DNA from 4 places in the Paenibacillus baimaensis genome. Region 1 is predicted to be linked to each of the others. Evidence: riboswitches for the same ligand, from Rfam matches in the RefSeq annotation. Region 1 holds a riboswitch; each other region holds the start of a gene.
The links. Region 1 has a riboswitch for cyclic di-AMP ahead of OB236_RS22330 (3D domain-containing protein). Riboswitches for the same ligand answer to the same signal wherever they lie in the genome.

Region 1 (4,896 bases):
AGGAAATTGTCGTCAGCCTCGTTTCCAGCCAGCTCGATGCTGATCGTATGGATTATTTGCTTCGTGATGCTTATTTTACAGGGGTCAATTATGGCACCTTCGATCTGGAACGTATATTAAGAATTATTCGCCCCTTTCAAGGCCATATTGTTGTCAAGGAGAGCGGGATGCATGCCGTCGAAGATTATTTGATGTCGCGCTACCAAATGTATTGGCAAGTCTACTTTCACCCGGTTACGCGAAGCGCTGAAATTATTTTGCAAAAGGTGTTCGGACGTGCCAAGCATCTGTATGAGGAAAATTACGAGTTCTCCTTTATGCTTCCGCCCCTATTAAGCTTATTCCGCAAAACGTTAACTGTGCAGGAATACCATATGCTGGACGAGGCGTTCATGCAGACTGTGTTGGCACAATGGTCAACCGAGCAGGATCCGATTTTGTCGGATTTATGCTCACGGTTTCTAAATCGCCGATTGTTTAAGTATGTGAAGCTTGAGCAATTGGATATCAAGCAATTGGAAAAATTACGTGTTGTGATGCAGGATGCAGGCATTGATCCGACATTTTACATGGAAATTGATTTTCCCTCGGATCTTTCGTATGATGTGTACCGTCCGGGTGAGCACGATGAAAACTTGCCGATATTGCTGCTTGATCAGCATGATCAATTAACTGAAATTTCGCAGAAGTCAGAAATTATCCGCTCAATCAGCGGCATTCATAAAGGGCAATACCATTTATATTTCCCTGAGGAGCTGCTGCAGGTTGATCGTAGCACCATCCCGACCGAGCTCAGAAACCTGCTGGATGCGGAAGACTAACTATAGAAGGAGACATAACCATTATGCTAACCGACACACATGTACATTTAAATGCGCCCCAGTTCGATGAAGATCGACACGAGGTCATACAGCGCGCGTTAGAGAACGGAATCAGTCGAATGATCAATGTCGGATTTAATAGAGAAACGATTCCAAGCTCGATCGCTTTGGCTGAGCAATATGATTGTATTTATTCGACTGTGGGCTGGCATCCGCAAGATGCCAAAGATATGACGCCTGAAGATCTGGAATGGATCGAGCAGCTCTGCAGCCATCCCAAAGTTGTCGCTATTGGAGAAATCGGACTTGACTATTATTGGGATACATCTCCCAAGGATGTTCAAGACAAGGTGTTCCGTCAACAAATTCGGCTCGCCCGCAAGCTGGGTATGCCCATAGCCATTCATAACCGTGATGCTCACCATGATATTATTCAGGTACTGCGTGAGGAGAAGGCAGCCGAGGTCGGCGGCGTGATGCATTGCTTCTCTGGCAGCTGGGAAACGGCGAAGCAATGTCTGGATATGAATTTTTATATTTCCTTTGGAGGACCTGTGACCTTTAAGAATGCCAAGCAGCCAAAAGAAGTGCTGGACAAGGTACCTCTGGATCGATTGTTGATCGAAACGGATGCCCCTTATTTAACGCCTCACCCTTACCGTGGCAAGCGGAATGAGACTGCTTATGTGAAATTAGTCGCAGAAACTGCTGCTCAAATTAAAGGCCTTACACTTGAGCAAATTGCTCAAATTACTACCCAAAATGCCATTACATTATTCGATCTAAAATGAATCATTTTTGGGTGTAGAGAAGCTTTGTTTTTCTCGCTCTAGGGGATATTGCAAGTAAATATACACAGGCATAATGAAAATGAGAGATAAATAGGGTTTTTATCGGTAAAAACCTGAATTATGACCTAATTCAATTGAAATTCACCGTTTTTTGCCCTGTTTGTATACTTTACAAGTTCACACCGGAGAGCGTAAACTCAATATTAACTTAATACGATTACCAATTTTCCATTTTCGCTGAGTTTCCTAATGGGAAACGGGGGAACCAAAAAGTGATTTGCTCATTGCAATCAATGGGGCAAAAGTCACGATTTCTGGGGTGAATCTTTCGGATAGAATCACGTGTTTACGTGTATACGATTCAATCCAAAGTAGGGCGACTCTCAAGTCCGAATCCGTCAGCTAACCTCGTAAGCGTTAAGAGAGAGGTAACGATTGTCGTGTACTTTATTTCATCATGCCGGTGAAATAATATAAGAGTCACGGGAAGAGTCCTCTTCTCCGCTGACTTTTTTTGTGTTCTCCCGTCATTATAGCAGGGGTTCCGGAACAGGCCGACATCTTACACTGGGGAGGTGTTGAACGCACTCAGAAAGAACGATATGGAACGTAGATTGCAGCCCTTTAGTTTCTAGACAAACGCGCCTCGATCTTGAATGGAGAAGCCGAAGCCGTTTATCCTCGTTTAACGAAAGATTGCAAAACCTAAACCATAGTCGCGTCAGATGAATCATGTGATACACTCGACGGCGGGGCTTTAAGGAGGACCGAATAAGTGGGAGCTATTGAGTATGAGCAACCCCATGTAAGACGATCATCCAGCATGTCCTTCGCATTGCGATGGAAGCATGAAAACTTGCGTTTGATTTCGATCGTTTCACTGATTTCAATCGCTATCGCTTTCATGTTTTTAATGATGTTATACGGCACGGCTACCAAGCGGGTATCTGTGGTTGTCAATGGACAAGAATCAGTTGTGTATACGAAGCAATGGATTCTGCAACGTTTACTGGATGAACAGGGGATTTCTATTGGAGAGCATGATCGTCTCTCCGCATCGCTGGATGCAAAGGTGAATACGGGCGACCGGATTGCCATTGACCATGCGAAACCGTTACAGCTTACAGCTGACGGAGAAGTAAAAACCTTCTACACAGTGGCCAAAACTGTAGGAAGCGCTTTGCAGGAATTTCAAGTCTCGATCGGAGAGCTTGATAAGGTGAGTCCTGCGCTTGACACTGAATTATCTGAAACCGGTGTAGTTCAAATTGTTCGCGTTAAGAAAGAAAAAGAAGAGTTCTCGGAAAAGATAGCCTTTGATGTTGAGAAGCAAAGCGATGCGCAGCTCCCTAAAGGCAAGGAACAGATTGTACAAGAGGGTCAAGAGGGCGTAATTGTAAAAACAAAAGAGAAGTTGTTTGAGGATGGAAAGCTGGTATCAGAAGCAGTAGTGGATGAAAAGGTTCAATCCGAGCGTGTTAACAAAATTGTGGCAATAGGTACAAAAAATCCGGTTACGGTTTTATCTGCTTCTTCACCGAGCATTCAGGAATTATCCAAGAGTGGTTTGAAATTTAACGTAAAACAGGTTATAAATAATGTGACCCTGACTGCTTATTCAGCTGGTGTATCATCGACTGGCAAGAGCAGCGAGCACCCGCAATATGGGCTCACTGCGACAGGTACGAGAGTAATGGAAGGTCGAACGATTGCGGTGGATCCCACAGTGATTCCACTTGGCTGGTGGATATATATAGACGGGCTTGGATTCCGCAGAGCAGAGGATATTGGTAGTGCAGTCAAGGGGAACAAAATCGATGTTTATTTTGATAGCAACGATTATGCGAACCGCTTTGGCATGAAGCGAGGAAATACTATCTATGTAATCGGACCAAACAAGCCAACGTCAGACTAACAGTCGGCAATTGGGGCAGACTCATCATATATAGCATTACAGGAAGAGAAGAGGAATCCCTCTTCTTTTTTCTGCTTTGAAAGGTAAGGTGCAGGTGTGATTAAAGAAATGATTGTGGTAGAGGGGAAAGACGATACAACGGCAATCAAACGCGCTGTTGATGCCGAAACGATCGAGACCGGAGGTTCTGCGATTAACAAGGATACTATCCGGCGGATCAAGCTGGCACAGCAGCGGCGGGGAGTCATTGTGTTTACCGATCCTGACCACGCGGGGGAACGAATTCGCAAGATCATTACAGCTCAGGTTCCGGGATGCAAGCACGCCTTTATTACGCGAGAGGATGCGACCAGCAAAGGGGACATAGGAGTCGAGAATGCGTCGGTCGATACGATACGGAAAGCGCTAGAGAACGTGCGTACCGATTATGAAGCGGCGGAGTCGGATATTACACTGGAGGACCTGATAGCAGCGGGACTCATCGTTCATCCCCAAGCAGCGGCGAGACGCATGGAGATGGGCAAGCGGCTTGGCATAGGCTACTGCAATGGCAAACAGTTCTACAACCGCTGTCGGATGTTTCGAATCACACGTGAAGAATTTGCAGCTGCCTGGCAGCAACTTGAACAAGAAGAGGGCTGAAGGATGGATACGAACCAACGGACAGAGCAAGAGGATATTGCCTCACCAAAAAGAACAAATGATTTACTGAAAAAACATAGCCTTGTATTAAAAAAGAGCTTGGGTCAGAATTTTTTGGTGGACCCTAACATTCTACATAAGATCGTAAGTTCGGCAGATCTGGATGTAAATAAAGGTGTATTGGAGATCGGTCCTGGTGTCGGAGCTTTGACTCAACAGCTTGCCAAGAAAGCGGGTAAGGTTGTCGCTATCGAGATTGATCAAAGACTGCTCCCATTGCTCACGGAAACCTTGGCGGGGTACGCTCATGCGAGCGTTATTCATGGCGATATATTGAAGGTCGACCTGCAGGCCTTATTTCAAGAACAGTTTAAGGACTTTGCACAAGTAAGTGTTGTGGCCAATCTTCCTTATTACATCACAACGCCGATTATCATGAAGCTGCTGGAAGAGAAGCTGCCTCTCGAGTATATCGTCGTCATGATTCAAAAGGAGGTAGCCAGTCGGATGTCAGCCAAACCGGGTGGCAAGGAATATGGAAGCCTGAGTATAGCTGTTCAGTACTACTGCGAGCCTGAGGTCGTCACGATTGTACCCAAAACCGTGTTTATCCCTCAACCGAACGTAGATTCAGCTGTTATCAGACTGAAAGTGCGTCAGAAGCCGGCTGTCGAGGTCGAGGATGAGGTTTTCTTTTTTGAGGTGGTCCAGGCATCGTTCGTTCAAC
Region 2 (4,896 bases), on a different contig from region 1:
GAAGGCGTATTTTCCGTCAAGCTACCGGCCGTATTTGCACGTATGGGTTATGCGGATGACTTCGTGATGGCAGGGCAATGGTTTCCCAAAGTAGCGGTTTATGAGCCGGCAGGACGGCGAGGCCGCACAGCAGAAGGCTGGAATCTGCATCAATACCATGGCAATTCGGAGTTTTACGCTGATTTTGGTATTTACGACGTTCGCATTCAGGTGCCCTCCAGCTATACGGTAGCTGCAACCGGTTTTCCGCTCAAGCCGCCTGTGGACGATGGCAAAACCAAGACTTATGCGTTCTACGCAGATGATGTGCATGATTTTGCCTGGTCGGCTTCACCACATTTTATTTATTACGAAGAGCCGTACGCTACACCTCAGATTCCTGGGGTGCGCATCAAGCTGTATCTGGACCCCAAGCACGAGGAGCTAAAAGGACGATATATGACCGCAGCCAAGAAAGCGCTGGCCCGCTATTCACAGTGGTATGGTAGCTATCCCTACTCGACGCTCTCAATCGTCGTGCCACCCGAGAACGCCAATGGTGCAGGTGGCATGGAATATCCGACACTGGTTACAGGCTGGGGGGCTTCCGAGGATCAGCCGGACCTTGATCTGGAGCGCGTTATCGTGCATGAGATCGGCCATCAGTTCTGGTACGGGATGGTAGCCAGCAACGAGTTCGAGGAAGCCTGGCTTGATGAAGGTTTTACCTCCTATGCCGAGGATAAGCTGATGGAGCAGGAATATGGAGTCAAGCCTAATCTGACACTGGAAGCCAGCTATATTACCAATCCCAAGTCACTGAAGCTTGACTCCTGGAGCTATGGGAAACATGAGGCCTACGCAGAAAATGTATACACGCGCGCCAAGCTCGTGCTTCGTGCAATCGAAGCCCAGATCGGCAGCGAGATGATGCAGCGGACTTTAAAATCGTATTTTCAAAGCTGGAAGTTCAAACATCCGACCACATCTGATTTTCAAAAAACACTTGAGGATACGACTAAAAAGAGCTGGGCTCAGTTTTTTGACGAATTCGTCTATGGTGGACAAATGGTCGATTACGCCATAACAGGGATCCACACGAAACAAATCATCGCTGACGGACAACCGCTCTATGAAAATACGGTAAGGATTCAAAAGTATGGCGGAACTTATCATCAGGTCCCGATCCGGTTCCACTTTGCAGATGGCTCACAGATCGATCGACTCTGGGATGGCATCGATGGTGACGTTACGTTCAAGCTGCAGCATCCGACACAGCTGCAATGGGCAGTTATTGACCCTCAACATACCCTTGTATTGGAAAATAAACGTATGAACAGCTTTATGAAAACCGACGTGGACTCAAAGCTTGTGATGCGCCTGCAGACAGGTATCGTCAAATTAATCGAGACCTTGCTGGACGGGGTCGCTTGGTGAGGAGGCACAAAGGATGTGGAAGCTGCTAAAATCCGGATTAATGAATGCTTGGAATCAGCCTTTTGCCGTCTGTGCATTGTTTACGTATAATTTGTTGTGGGGCCTGATCCTGTATACTGCAGTTCGCTCGATTGTCGTTCCGCTGCTGCACCGCTACCCCAGCCCCGAGCTGTCCCGTGAGGCGGTTCAATTATTTTGGCTGGAGGGGCAATTCCAAATTACGAAAACCGATCTGATCGTGCCATATCTATGGTGGGCACTCGCATTGCTGCTGATTCGCATGGTCCTGAGCCCGCTCCTGAGCGCTGGCATCTACTATTCGCTGGAGCACACGGAATTAAATGCTGGATATCGCTTTGTACGCGGAATCCGCAAGCTCGGTCTGCCTTTTCTCGGCTTGTATTTGCTTCAAATTGTTCTAACAGTCGCTCCCTTATACCTATTGGGAACGAAAGTCATCGAGGGCTATCACTCCCATGCCTCCTTGACGGCTATCGGCTGGCATCTGCTGCCATGGCTTGGCATCTATGTGGCTTATCTGATCCTGATACAAACCTTATTTATGTATATGCAGTTTGGGCTTGCCAGCGGCAAATCGGTTCTCATTTCTTGTCGGCTGCTCGTCCGCAATGTGCTTACCATCCTGCTGCTGGCTATCGTTACAATGTCAATCACCTTCACCCTCTCCGCTCTTGTGATAACATCAGCTCTCGTATGGGCGGGCTTCGCGGCTCTCGTGCTGGTTCAGGCTTATCGGCTGCTTCATATGTTTTGCAAGATGTGGACGATCACCTCACAGCACGCCTTGTGGAACGCCAATCACGAATAAATCAGCCTTCTTGAGTTAGAAACTTTCCGTAATGTATCAAACGAACCTAAATTAGCCTCGCTGCCGCGTTTATAAACGTGGCCGAGGTTTTTTTGCTTTGCAAATATTTTATATGACTATAGTCCTGAATTCGTCAAAAAAGCCCTTTTTCATTAATCGAATTCGACATAAATTTTACAAAATAAATAAAAAATGTAAAATTTAATTGTTGGAATACGTTTTCATTTTCAGCTCTGAATAGAGTCAAACCCATTCAAACCCTTGCTGTATAAGGTTTATAATGAATTTGAAGAAAGTTTCATGTTTCGACCATTAAATGTGTACATTTTGTGACTAAAGGAGGAATTTTAAGGTAAACGCCGAATTCGTCTTAAGTGTAACAAAAAAACTATGCATTTGCCGAATTTCCGACATACTGGAAAACGGGGGATCCAATCTGGGTGAATTGATCTCGTTTCAGAGTGATCATAGGGAACCTTCAACCGAACCCTCAGCTAACCTCGTAGGCACCGGAAGGGGAAAATTTTTTGAAGAAGTTTTTTGGTATTGCATTAGGTTTAGCACTGTTTTGCAGTGTGCAAGTAGGCAGTGTTTTTGCCGAAACCCCTTTGAGCCAAGCTGTTAACGATGGCGTGGGTGCTCCTTACAAGTACGCTGGTACGACGAAGAACGGATTTGATTGCTCTGGTTACACAGCTTTCGTTTTTGCCAAATTGGATATCAAACTGCCGCACCAATCCAAAGGGCAAGCAGAAGTTGGTACAACAGTTGAAAAAGACGATCTGCGTCCTGGGGATCTTGTGTTTTTCAAGACAGACGGTGTAGGAATTTCTCATGTTGGCGTGTATGTTGGGGGCGGTAAGTTTTACCATTCAGCTACCAATATAGGCGTTACTGTCAACAAGCTTAATGAAAATTACTACTCCAAGTATTATGTTACCGCTAAACGTATTTTATCTGACGAGCAGTACGAAGCTTTTATGTCAGATAATCAATAGAATGAAGTGAAAGAAACCTACTTTCTTACACCATACTTCTACAGTTGAGCGAACCATTTTGTATGGAGCCCTCAGTGCTTGCTTCCGTTGCGCACCTCTTGCGTCGGACAAGGCTGCAGGGCTCTCTTCATTTATTACCCTCTATTACCCTACAAAATTTCGGTTGAATCGCCTATCAAAAACAACCATTCAATCATTCTGAATATTCAATTTATTGCAACCGATACTTGCAGCGTGTGATTTCCAATATGCACCGAACGAGCTTCTCTGCTGTTGTACAAAGCTATAAACGAGGTGCCCATTCATGATTATATTTTTACATCGTAAGGATTTGCGGGTGGACGATATGCTCGCCTTCAACTATATTCACGCTATGCACAAACAAAGCCTGCATGTGCTCATTCTGGACCCCTTCTTGCTGGGGCATGAACGGTATCTGGAGCACAGCGGCGTCAACTTTCTCCAGCATGCGGCACGGCTCAGACAGCTGTATCTGGAAGCTGGCCAGCAGCTGCATATTGTATATGGCGAGCCTTCTGCGGTCCTGAATACACTGCTGGCTGCACACCCCGTGGAGGAACTCGTATTTCACGAGGATAGCACCCCTTATGCCAAGCAAAGAGATCGGCTGCTTCGTGCGACTGCAGAGGCCGCACGGGTGAATGTTACCTCCTTCGACGAGCAGGCGCTTCTGGACCTGCGAGACTTTCACCGATGGAGCGGACGCAGCGAGCCGTACAAGGTGTTTACGCCCTTTTACCGGAAGTGGAGCGATTATCGGCTCCGCTTCTATCGACCGGCCACGAGCGTGCATGTGAGCCAGCTCGCCACAGTCGCGCTGGCTCCTGACGCAGCCGAGGCGTATGCACTGCCGCCGCAGCTGGAAGCGGCGCTGGCCGCAGGCGACGCGGAAGCCACGGGCGGGTGCGGGTCGGTGCCTGGGGCACCCGACCCGCACAGCGTGCTGCGCGGCTTCCTCGCGGAGCGGCTGAGCGGCTACGCCGATGGGCGCGATCGCTTCGCGCGCGAGGCGACGAGCCGCTTGAGCCGGCACCTTAACGTCGGCGCTATATCCGCGCGCACCGTCTACGAAGCGCTGCTGGAATCGGAGCAGCGCGAGGTCTGGTTGCGACAGCTCGCCTGGCGCGACTTCTACATCTATCAGTCACGGCTTGACAGTGATTATTTTCATTACGAGAAAAGATATGATCTGTCACCGTTGGACAATCGCTACTTCCAGGCCTGGAGCGAAGCGCGAACCGGTATCCCGATTATCGATGCGGCCATGACAGAGCTCAATACAACAGGCTGGATGCCAAATCGCCTGCGCATGGTAACCTCGATGTTTCTGACCAAAAACCTGCTCTGTCCGTTCACCTACGGAGAACAATATTTTCGCTTCAAGCTGAGCGATTATGACAATGTTCTGAACCGTGGAGGCTGGCTATGGTGTGCTTCTCTTGGATTTGACGCTGCACCTTATTTTCGGATCATGAATCCCGCAACCCAATCGGCTACTCATGATCCTGGCGCAGACTATATTCGGCGCTGGCTGCCAGAGCTTGCAGGTTTATCCGACAAGCAGATCCATCTGCCGCAGGCGCATGCTCTTGTCGAGCTGACAGCCTCACGAGCCCGCGCTATTGAGGTTTA
Region 3 (4,896 bases), on a different contig from region 1:
ACGACACCCTGCTGCTTCGCAATCCAAAGCTTCATTCGGTCCAGGACAGGTTTGTAAGCAGTTGGAACCGATACCGTTAATTCAGGTACAGGATTGTCCAGATTGATAACGAACGATTCCTCCATCTTATGTATACGGGCATTGCCTCGTACTCCGAGCCACCGAAGTGCGAGCAGCGCATGGGTTCTTGTTTTGCCATCCACTTCTTCATTGCGGCATACTCTGCGCAGCAGCTTTTCACTACGCACATCCGGCATCATACACAGCATTCTAACCGCGGATAACACTGATTCCGGGTCTTCCAGCCATGTTTGAATCACTCCGTATACCGTGTCAATCGGCTCTGACATCAACCAGTCCAGCTCGATCTTGCGATCCGCAAACTCTTCCAGGCTGAACATACCCTGCTCCTTTAATACCTCTTCCCCATGGCGTGATACCAAATCAGTGTAATTAAGCTCCAAATCCTCAGCCATTTGTGTAAAAGCTTCCCGCTCCTGGGCATTGACGCCAAACCTTATCGACATCGCACGTACCCACTCCGACATCGCTAATGGGCTTTGCTGATACATCATCAAGGCAAAGGTCACCATATCCTTGTCATAAGGCAGTGGGTGTCGGGCAAATCGGGCCAAAATCGTCTGCGCATCGTTTTCACGACGCATTAAGCTAAGTGAAAGCACAAGTCCATTCCAAGCGTTGCCATTGTTAGGATCCTCAAGTATTGCACGATAAAAACAGAATGCAGAAGCACCATAGGACTCTGCTTGTAAATAATGACGGCCCAAGCCGTTGACGTCTTGACTCATTGTAAGTTCAACCCCCGTGTCATGTTACCAACAAGTATACAATACTCGCCAGATCAATCAAAATCTTTTATTTGGTGTCCACAAGATATTCGGCATTAATTGACATATTTCCTGCTTATCCTTCTTTTCTTGTATTCTCCATGTTGGCAGATTTCCCGGTTTGTTGGATATACAGCAGCATCAGGACAGCACTCCATATAAATGCGGCGATGATAAGGATAAAAGGAAGCCTCGGATCGATCGAATAGGTCCAACCGCCAATCAAACCTGCGGGTGAAATAAAGATCAGAATCAGTACAGATAAAATAGAAAAAATACTTGCTCGCTTATCATCATCAATAGCATTCTGTACAGCTGCCTCCAAGTTCGGGTACACAATAATACTGCCTGCTGCCGTGAACACCGTGCTGAACAGGATCGGCATGACTGCGCCGGGCGGCGTCACAATCTGTATAATATAAGCTGCCGTGCAAATGAACAGGCCGACCAACATATACGTATTCATGCGATCCCGATTTAATCTTGGTATATAGAAGAACAGCAGCAGTAAAGTCGCTACGGACGTCACAGCAGGCAGCCAGGCAATCCAAACCGCATCGAATTGCAGCGACTGCACCAGATAAATCGATAAATAGGTATTGCGCATCGTCAGCTGAAATTGATACAGTACATAAATACCGAATACGAGCAGAAGCGCCTTGTTCGCGACAATCGCCCTCAATACACTTATGTACTCCTGTAAAAGCGCTTTCCATTGAAAAGAGGCATGCTCCTTCATTTTCCTGATCCCGATTTCGGTCTCGTAGGTCGCAAAGTGGCGGCAAATAAACATCGCCGTCATGCTGACAAAGGCTAATCCATACATCATTCGCTCGGCAGAAATCAATGTGTAACGCTCTACCAGAAGTCCTCCCAGCGGTGCGAGCAATCCACTTGCCACACTAATAAATTGCAGCGTTGAGAAAATATAAGCACGATCCTTAGGATGTGTCCCTTCAACGAGCAAACAGTACCACGCGGTATTGGGTACCTTTTGAAAGCTGTTGAACGCTGCCGCTATCACAAAAAACCAGACGTTCTGGGCTGTCATCCACAGCAGCGTAGCCACACTCCAGCTAACCAAATCATAGATCAACAGTGCTCGCTTGCGTCCCATGCGATCCGTTAAATAGCCGCTGATTAATGAAGTGAATATTTGCAGCACAAGCCCTAGTGAAGTCACCAGCCCAATTTCGGTCTCCGTAATTCCAAGCTCCAGCATGTAGATGGAAGCATAGGTGAGATATAGACTATAAGGGACTATGAACATCGGCTCATAAATCAAACATCCGCGGGCGTTCCCTTGCAGTTTATTGAACAACGCACTCGCCTCTTTTACATTCAGACTAAAAACCAACTGAATCTATGCTTATTCCTATAAGGCTGCATTCATGTCGTAGAGGATGCTTTTCTTGAACTCTGTTCGGCTCCGTTGAAAACTATATAGTCTGATATTAACACAAAAGACCCGCCTTTCGGCAGGTCTGAATAATTCGATATGATTGCTGCCTCTGCTACAGCCGTTTTGCCCCTATGTATCTGGAACCCCAATAACCGCTGTTCAAGCTGGCAACCGTGACACCACCATAGGAAGTGGCCGAGATGAATTGATCATTACCAATATAAATACCTACATGAGAGGTTCTTCGCCCTTCAGCAAAAAACACCAAGTCACCTTCTTGAATATCCATAACCCGAGTGCCTGCCGAACTGTACATCTCTGCCGATGTTCTGGGCAATTGAACTCCGCTTAGCTGAAAAATATAGCCCACATATCCTGAGCAATCAAATCCATTCGGCGAGCTGCCTCCCCACACATAAGGAACACCTAAATAGTTATATGCGGATTGCAGGATCGATGCCTTGGGCTTAGGTGCGTACCAGACCGGAGCATGATACTGACCATCCGCATCTATGATCGCCAGCTTGTTGACCGCATCCCACTGAATTTGATAGCCAAACGTTTCCGATACGAATCGAAAAGGTACATACACCGTTTGCTGAGACAACAACGGAGGTGATTCCAAGGTAACGCTCTTTCCATTCACAAGCACTTGACGATCTCCCGTTTGCAATACGACCTTCTGCTGCTTGCTGCTCAGCGTAACCTGTATCGCCTGTTCATTCTTGCTCCATTCCATCTGGTATCCCAACTGTTCAATCAGCAGTCTTAGAGGCACCTGCAAATTACTGCTGCCATCGATGTAGGGCTTGGCGTCAGGGAAGGTCACTAGGTAATCATTAATTTGTATCCTGACCTCATCTGACGCTGCCTGAGCAGTTCCTGCATGCATAACAGCCAACAGACCAAACGTAAAAAAAGCGAAAAACCAAATAAACTTCTTCCGTAATAATATCAAGTTGTTCCTCCTGCGGCCTTCGAGGTTAGTTGACGGATTCGGGAAGAGGTTTTCCCTAGTTCGAGACAGACGAACATTCACCCCATGTAAAGAATCCCCCGTACCAGCTCTTGTGATGAACTGGATTCGGCCTTTTTTTAACAGAGTAGCACAACCTTTACCCAAATTTCAAATTCTTTAAACGACCATTCGGAATTATTTAACAATTAATTACATATTTATTTTATTTTTCGACATATTTTTACCAATTCAATAGCAATTAATGGTTGGCTGCCGCTCTATTGATATCGTCCAAAACCTGCTGGGTCAAAGGAAAAACAAGCTGTTCTTCCTTAGCCAAATGCTCCTGCAAAATGTGACAAGCTTGAATCAGATAGGCAGCGGCCTGATTGTAGCCCATAGCCTCCGGATTTGCCTTTAGCAAATGAACCGACCTCAGGAAAGCCTGCATATGCTCATCAGCCAGCTCATGATCTTTCTCTAACGACCAGAAGGAAGGCATTATGGAGGGAGACATTTTACGCTCTATATAAGAAGTCAGGAAAGGAAACAGCTCAAGCTCCTCCCAATTGGAATGCCGCTCAAGCTCTTCCCGAAATGCGAGTGCCCATAGTCTTAAATTCAGCAGCGACTGCAGTGCTCCAAATCGCTCAGGTGCGGACTCAACCTGCTTCGCTTGTTTTTCCATTTCCATTAAAACCTGCTTGAGCTCCCCATGCTCTTGCTTCAATCGCTCCAGCCCTTCCGATATGGCTGTCATCGGTGCCTTAGTCATCTCTACTCGCGTCTTTTGATACATGTTCATTGCTGATTCCTCCTCAGGGTTTCACTTTAGTGAAACCGGCATCGTAAGCATAATCTATAGGGTTTCACTTTAGTGAAACCGGCATCGTAAGCATAATCCTAAGGTTTTCGCTTTAGCGAAAACCAGCATCGTAAGCGTAATCTTTTGGGTTCTGTCATGAAGCTTCGCTTTTCACCTTTACTATCATGTATATTTATCCGGACCGCACCTTAGTCTTCTCCAGATGCTGTTGCGCAAGAAAGTAATCATCCCTTGTCTTAATCGTGGTCACAAAGCTGCAATCGATGCCATCTGATTGGAACTCGGACTCAACTGCTTCCTGCCATAATAAGCCCTTCCTCAAAGAGGATAATTCTGTATCCTGGTGTTTCAATAATGTCCAAATGTGCCCCGCACAGTCCCTGTCATAAATAGCATGGAGAGGATGCATGACACCTTGTAACCAGGGGATGATTGCGTCCAATCCTCTCTTTTTTTTGCGCAGCATCAGTTCAGCCGCAGCAGGTGATAGAAATGGCATATCGCATCCTACTACCCAGGCGCTTTGGTTACGGGATAACGTAAGACCGGCGTGCATTCCGCTTAATGGACCTTTTCCCGGTATATAATCTGTAATGATTCTCACCGAGGTATCAACTAGTCGTAGGAAAAGCTTCGGGGTGTTAGTCACAATAATGACTTCACTGCACAACTCCCGCATGATTCGGATCTGGCGCAGAATCAAGGCTTCCTTTTCCAGGATCAGCAAGCTTTTATTTTCACCGCCCATACGCAAGCTGTCTCCACCTGCCAAAATAATTCCTGACAGCATATCCATCCTCTCCTTTCGATGGTGGCCCGCTTATACAAAGAGGCTGGAAGCACAGCTAAGCTCGACTGTACT
Region 4 (4,896 bases), on a different contig from region 1:
TTTACAGCGTTCATCTTCGACGTTACCTGGCAGCACTTGACGGATAAGAGGTTTCCGGTTGATCAACGATTTGGTCAATGTGTCAGTCAAGCAAATCAGCAGCCCGCGGCACACTCCTTCTGCGACCGTTTCACCCGCTCCGATACCAACAAACGGCTGAATTGCAGCCCCATTTTCATGAGCATACGGGTATGGAGGCAGCTCTGGAGTGAGTAAAGTAGACAATTGCTTTACATATGCTTCAATCCCGGCTAGTCCTACATCCCGTCGTGCCTCCTCATGAGTCAGACCTGAGCGAATCACATCAGGCAGCAGCTTGGCTGGTCCTTCCGAGAGAGGATCAGCAACCTGAACACGGCACTGTGCCAACGGCAGCTGCCCCAAATCACCTTCCTCCCAAGTATGGAAAATCCCTGCTGCGGATGAGGTTAGTCTGCTGAAATAGGGAAACCATCCATAGGGCTCTCTTTCCTCCTTAGTCAGCACATCGGGAATTTCGAATTCTTTTACATAAGATGTACGATCAGGGGCTGTAAGGAGTCCAGTAACGAGCGGATGGGGTACAAATGAATGCCAATCGCCTTCCAACGTATTTAGATTAAGTAAAAAGAAAGCCTGCTGCGTTGAAAATTCAGTCGCTCCCGACAACGCTTTGAGCCACTCAAACACCATGACGTTCGCCAGCATGGTTCCTGCCGTGGACGAGAAGTCAGACGAGAGGTGGGTACTGCCAAGAACAGCTTGGTGGAGCCGACGCCACGCAGACTCCCAGCAGCCCTCCATGTCCGGATGGACGAGCGGCCCAACCAGTCCTACTTGCTGTATACAGAATGCCGGCAGCAGCAGTTTCTGCTGTACTTTGCAAACCGCATTCAAGTTCCGAAGTTCTTCGATATGAGTTTCCTGCGAGACGTACAAAATCGAATGAAAGGGTGCGACTGTCTCGTGCCATTCAGTTCTCCCGCTGCTATCCAGACAAAGTTCTTCTATGACTGCCATAGGATCTGTTAAACGAGCATGCTCGACCAATTCCTTCAGCTGTTCACGATCAGTAGGTACGGATTCAGTAATTAGTATGTGGAAACGGAGCCATCCTGATTCAAGCAACGCGTCAGCCAAAGATACCAAAAAAGGACCGCAGCCTATCGCCAACACCTTGGTATGGAGATATGGTTTTAAGGGGACGAACGATTCAGAATTTTTCATATCATCCTCCTGAAGGGTCAAGTTAGAAATCTACATCCATACTTACATCTTTTATCTTATGTATGATCGTTTGTCCTTCATGCTAAATTTCGCACGTATGAAAAGGACAGACGAATAATAGCATTCGACCTGTCCTTTTATTGAGGATTCCTTGATCCATAATGATGAATGAAACATCGCCAATTTCTTCGGAACTCATCCAATTGTACATCGGATATCCAATAGATTGGAAAACTTTGATCAGTGTACTTCGGGTTTTCCCATGTTAAGATGAAACTCTCTTAAAAAGACAGCGAGTTTCCAAGCTGCTCATCTTGTTTTTTTAAGAGACACAATTCAGGCCGAAGCTTCTAATAGAGGCATGGGGGAACCTATTATTTGGGGTGAAGCCATATTCATGGCCGGGTCCTTACTCTTTGATCCGAACCCGTCAGCTAACCTCATAGGCCGCAAAAAAGAGAGGATGTTCAAAATGGTTTTGAAGAAATCTGTATTAACTGGTTTACTCGCTCTGGGTACGATGGTTGGAGCCACGGCTGTTTCAGCTGCTCCATGCACGGTAACTACAGGTAACGATACGATGTCGGTGGTCGCCAAGCAGCAAGGAATTAATTTAAGTGATCTGCTTAAAGCCAATCCACAGATTACCAATGGCAATAACATTTGGCCTGGTATGGTATTGAATCTTCCTGGCATAGGCACAGGTCAAGGATTAGGCCAAGGAATGGGCTTCGGTTCAGGAACTGGCGCAGGTACAAACGTAGATACAGACACAAATGTAGATACTGGAACAAACGTAGACACAGGTACTAATGTAGATACAGACACAAATGTAGATACAGGTACTAATGTAGATACAGATACTGGTGCAGGTACAAATACAGGAACTGGAACAGGTGTGGAAACAGGTTCAGGTACAGACTCTGCTGTTCAGCAAGGGACAACTGAATCAACCTTTGCCAGTCAAGTAGTTGACCTGGTGAATCAGGAGCGCGCGAAGGCAGGTCTGAATCCGCTGACTAGCGACAATGCATTATCAGCTATGGCACTGGATAAAGCGAAGGATATGTACAATAATCATTATTTTGATCATAATTCTCCGACCTACGGTTCTCCATTTGATATGATGAACCAGTATGGCATCAAGTATACGTATGCCGGTGAAAACATTGCTATGGGTCAAAAGACTCCGCAGGAAGTCATGACTTCTTGGATGAACAGTGAAGGACATCGACAAAATATTATGAATCCTAATTATACAAAAATTGGTGTATCTTATTATAATGGCGAGTGGGTTCAGGAATTTATTGCGAATTAAGCATATAACCCCTTTTGCCTAAGCGAAGGGAGATAACAACGGATGAAGCGAGTGAAAGCATTTGTTGTGGGGATCGCGCTGCTTCTTATGAGTCTGGGTACTGTGCATACGGACCAGGCTCAAGCGGCGGCTCTACTAACAAAGGGAATATCAAGCGGAGATGTATGGGATCTGCAATTCCGTTTAAGAACAATAGGTTATGATCAACATGTACTGGATGGACAATTTGGTTCACAAACCTTGGCAACCGTTCGCCAGTTTCAAAAAGATTATGGATTAACTTCTGACGGAGTTGTCGGCGATCAAACGTGGAAATCGCTAAAAAACTATTCGTTAAATCAGGCCGAGTTGGATATTATGGCCAAAGTTATTTATAGCGAGGCTCGTGGTGAACCATACGAGGGTCAGGTTGCTGTCGGAGCCGTGATCATGAACCGGATACAATCCGGTCAGTTCCCCAATAATATTCATGATGTTGTATTTCAACCGGGGGCATTCACGGCTGTCGATGACGGACAATATACGCTGACCCCTGATGCAACCGCATATTTGGCGGCGCAGGATGCTTTGCGTGGCTGGGATCCTACGAATCAGTCACTTTATTATTTCAATCCAATAACCGCTACCAGCAAGTGGATCTGGTCTCGACCCCAGACCGTAACCATCGGAAATCATATTTTTGCCAAATAAGAGTGTGAAAGACAGTAATCGATAAAGGGAGCGTGCTCCCTTTATTTCGGTCACTGTCTTTTTATTGTCTAACTCATATTAGAATGTTCTCAAAATAATAACAAGCAGAATGTACAGAACCAGAATAACACCTGTGGTAGTTCCCAAACCGTAACCTCCACAACTGCCACAAGAAGCGCCAACTCCACCTACATATCCCATAGTTCCAACCCCCTTCCATTTCACCTAATGTATGTTATGAAGGCAAAAGGCTAATGGATTGGACTCATGAAAAATGTGCGTTTGTACGGGAGGAACAAGTCGTTCCAAGATAGATAAATTGACGTATGATATGATGTGGGAGAAGCCGCCAACTGCTCCCATGCTAACCCATAGATCACCCCAAAAAAAGACGGATTCCTTCGGGAGTCCGTCTTTTCGTTATGATTCTCTTCATTAAAACGGCATTGTAACCTGTCTGCCGGTTAGAGCTATTAAGTTGTTTGCAGAACAAACTTCTCCACGACATGCTTAACTCCATCCTCATTGTTCGACAAGGTAACATAATCGGCAATTTCCTTAAGCGATTCCACGGCATTACCCATCGCCACACCAAAACCCGCAGCTTCCAGCATTTCATGATCGTTCCAGCTGTCGCCAATCGCCATAACTTCTGACATCTCATAACCAAACCGTTCAGCCAAAAAGCGGATCGCATGCCCTTTTGTACCTTCACGATTCACGATTTCAAGGAAGTGAGGCTTCGATTTCGTAATATGTACGAGATGACCGATTTCATTGCGAAGCTCTACCGCCACTTCATCCAATCGTCCGGGATCATCGATAATTAACAGCTTGGTTGATGGCTTATCCGCCAGCTCGTGGAACTCAGGATAGACCGTATAAGGGATCTTCGATAGTGCAGCATAATCTCTGCTTTTATCATTATCTGCTTGTACATACAAAATGTCGTCTAAATATGTTTGCAGATGAAGCCCATTGCGCTCGCAATATGCAAAAATATGACGTGCCGCGTCAGTGGGAACTGTACGTTCATAAATCGTTGCGCCATCCTCGGAATTTTTCACCAACGAGCCTTGGTAGGTGATGAGCGGAACATTCAAGCCCAGCTGGGCAGCCATTTGTTTGGCGGATGCATACATCCGGCCGGTTGCCAGTGTCACGGTAACGCCCTGCGCCAAAGCTTTTTCCAAAGCCGTCTTGGTTCCTTCGGTTATTTCCTTGCGGTCGTTGATCAGCGTATCGTCGATATCGATTGCCAGCATTTTGTACATCGTGGATCCACTCCTTTGTCTGTCTACGGCTCTTATTATACATGAGAAACGGGAACATCGCACTGGCTTGACAGTTGATTATGAATGACACACTACGGGTATCGGGAAACCAGACGATTCGATAGGAAGCATGAACCAACGCTCATTCTTTCTATGAAATAAATAGACATTGGTCAATAAAAATGGCCTATTTGGGTACTATAAAAGTGTTAAAAAATTTAATGTTAAGAAATTGTAAACGTTTTATTGACAAAATTGACTACTACCGTGTATGATGAAAACAAGTTAATAGTTGTGTAGGAGAATAGGAGATACACATAAACTGCTTGTTTTATAACAAAGCATTTTATGTGTTTTTTTATTCTCTAAATGTGTACCCGCGTTACCCAGAAAAGCTGAGTGACCGTG

Region 2: it holds a riboswitch for cyclic di-AMP, as region 1 does, so the genes downstream of both, OB236_RS33890 (C40 family peptidase) here and OB236_RS22330 (3D domain-containing protein) in region 1, are expected to answer to the same signal.
Region 3: it holds a riboswitch for cyclic di-AMP, as region 1 does, so the genes downstream of both, OB236_RS00125 (C40 family peptidase) here and OB236_RS22330 (3D domain-containing protein) in region 1, are expected to answer to the same signal.
Region 4: it holds a riboswitch for cyclic di-AMP, as region 1 does, so the genes downstream of both, OB236_RS01490 (CAP domain-containing protein) here and OB236_RS22330 (3D domain-containing protein) in region 1, are expected to answer to the same signal.

The regions. Positions count from the first base shown of each region.
Region 1 is NZ_JAOQIO010000088.1:9,705-14,600, forward strand. Features, by position in the region: gene OB236_RS22320 (HD domain-containing protein) at 1-821, shown strand, start outside; gene OB236_RS22325 (TatD family hydrolase) at 845-1,612, shown strand; cyclic di-AMP (ydaO/yuaA leader) riboswitch at 1,838-2,045, shown strand; gene OB236_RS22330 (3D domain-containing protein) at 2,388-3,527, shown strand; gene rnmV (ribonuclease M5) at 3,624-4,169, shown strand; gene rsmA (16S rRNA (adenine(1518)-N(6)/adenine(1519)-N(6))-dimethyltransferase RsmA) at 4,173-4,896, shown strand, end outside.
Region 2 is NZ_JAOQIO010000113.1:174,738-179,633, reverse strand. Features, by position in the region: gene OB236_RS33900 (M1 family metallopeptidase) at 1-1,416, shown strand, start outside; gene OB236_RS33895 (hypothetical protein) at 1,430-2,245, shown strand; cyclic di-AMP (ydaO/yuaA leader) riboswitch at 2,633-2,769, shown strand; gene OB236_RS33890 (C40 family peptidase) at 2,773-3,243, shown strand; gene OB236_RS33885 (cryptochrome/photolyase family protein) at 3,548-4,896, shown strand, end outside.
Region 3 is NZ_JAOQIO010000001.1:29,721-34,616, forward strand. Features, by position in the region: gene OB236_RS00115 (hypothetical protein) at 1-809, opposite strand, end outside; gene OB236_RS00120 (MFS transporter) at 925-2,169, opposite strand; gene OB236_RS00125 (C40 family peptidase) at 2,363-3,208, opposite strand; cyclic di-AMP (ydaO/yuaA leader) riboswitch at 3,208-3,350, opposite strand; gene OB236_RS00130 (hemerythrin domain-containing protein) at 3,468-4,013, opposite strand; gene mobA (molybdenum cofactor guanylyltransferase) at 4,207-4,824, opposite strand.
Region 4 is NZ_JAOQIO010000006.1:70,214-75,109, reverse strand. Features, by position in the region: gene OB236_RS01495 (bacteriocin maturation protein) at 1-1,206, opposite strand, end outside; cyclic di-AMP (ydaO/yuaA leader) riboswitch at 1,536-1,671, shown strand; gene OB236_RS01490 (CAP domain-containing protein) at 1,679-2,524, shown strand; gene OB236_RS01485 (cell wall hydrolase) at 2,567-3,214, shown strand; gene OB236_RS01480 (hypothetical protein) at 3,293-3,415, opposite strand; gene OB236_RS01475 (Cof-type HAD-IIB family hydrolase) at 3,688-4,488, opposite strand.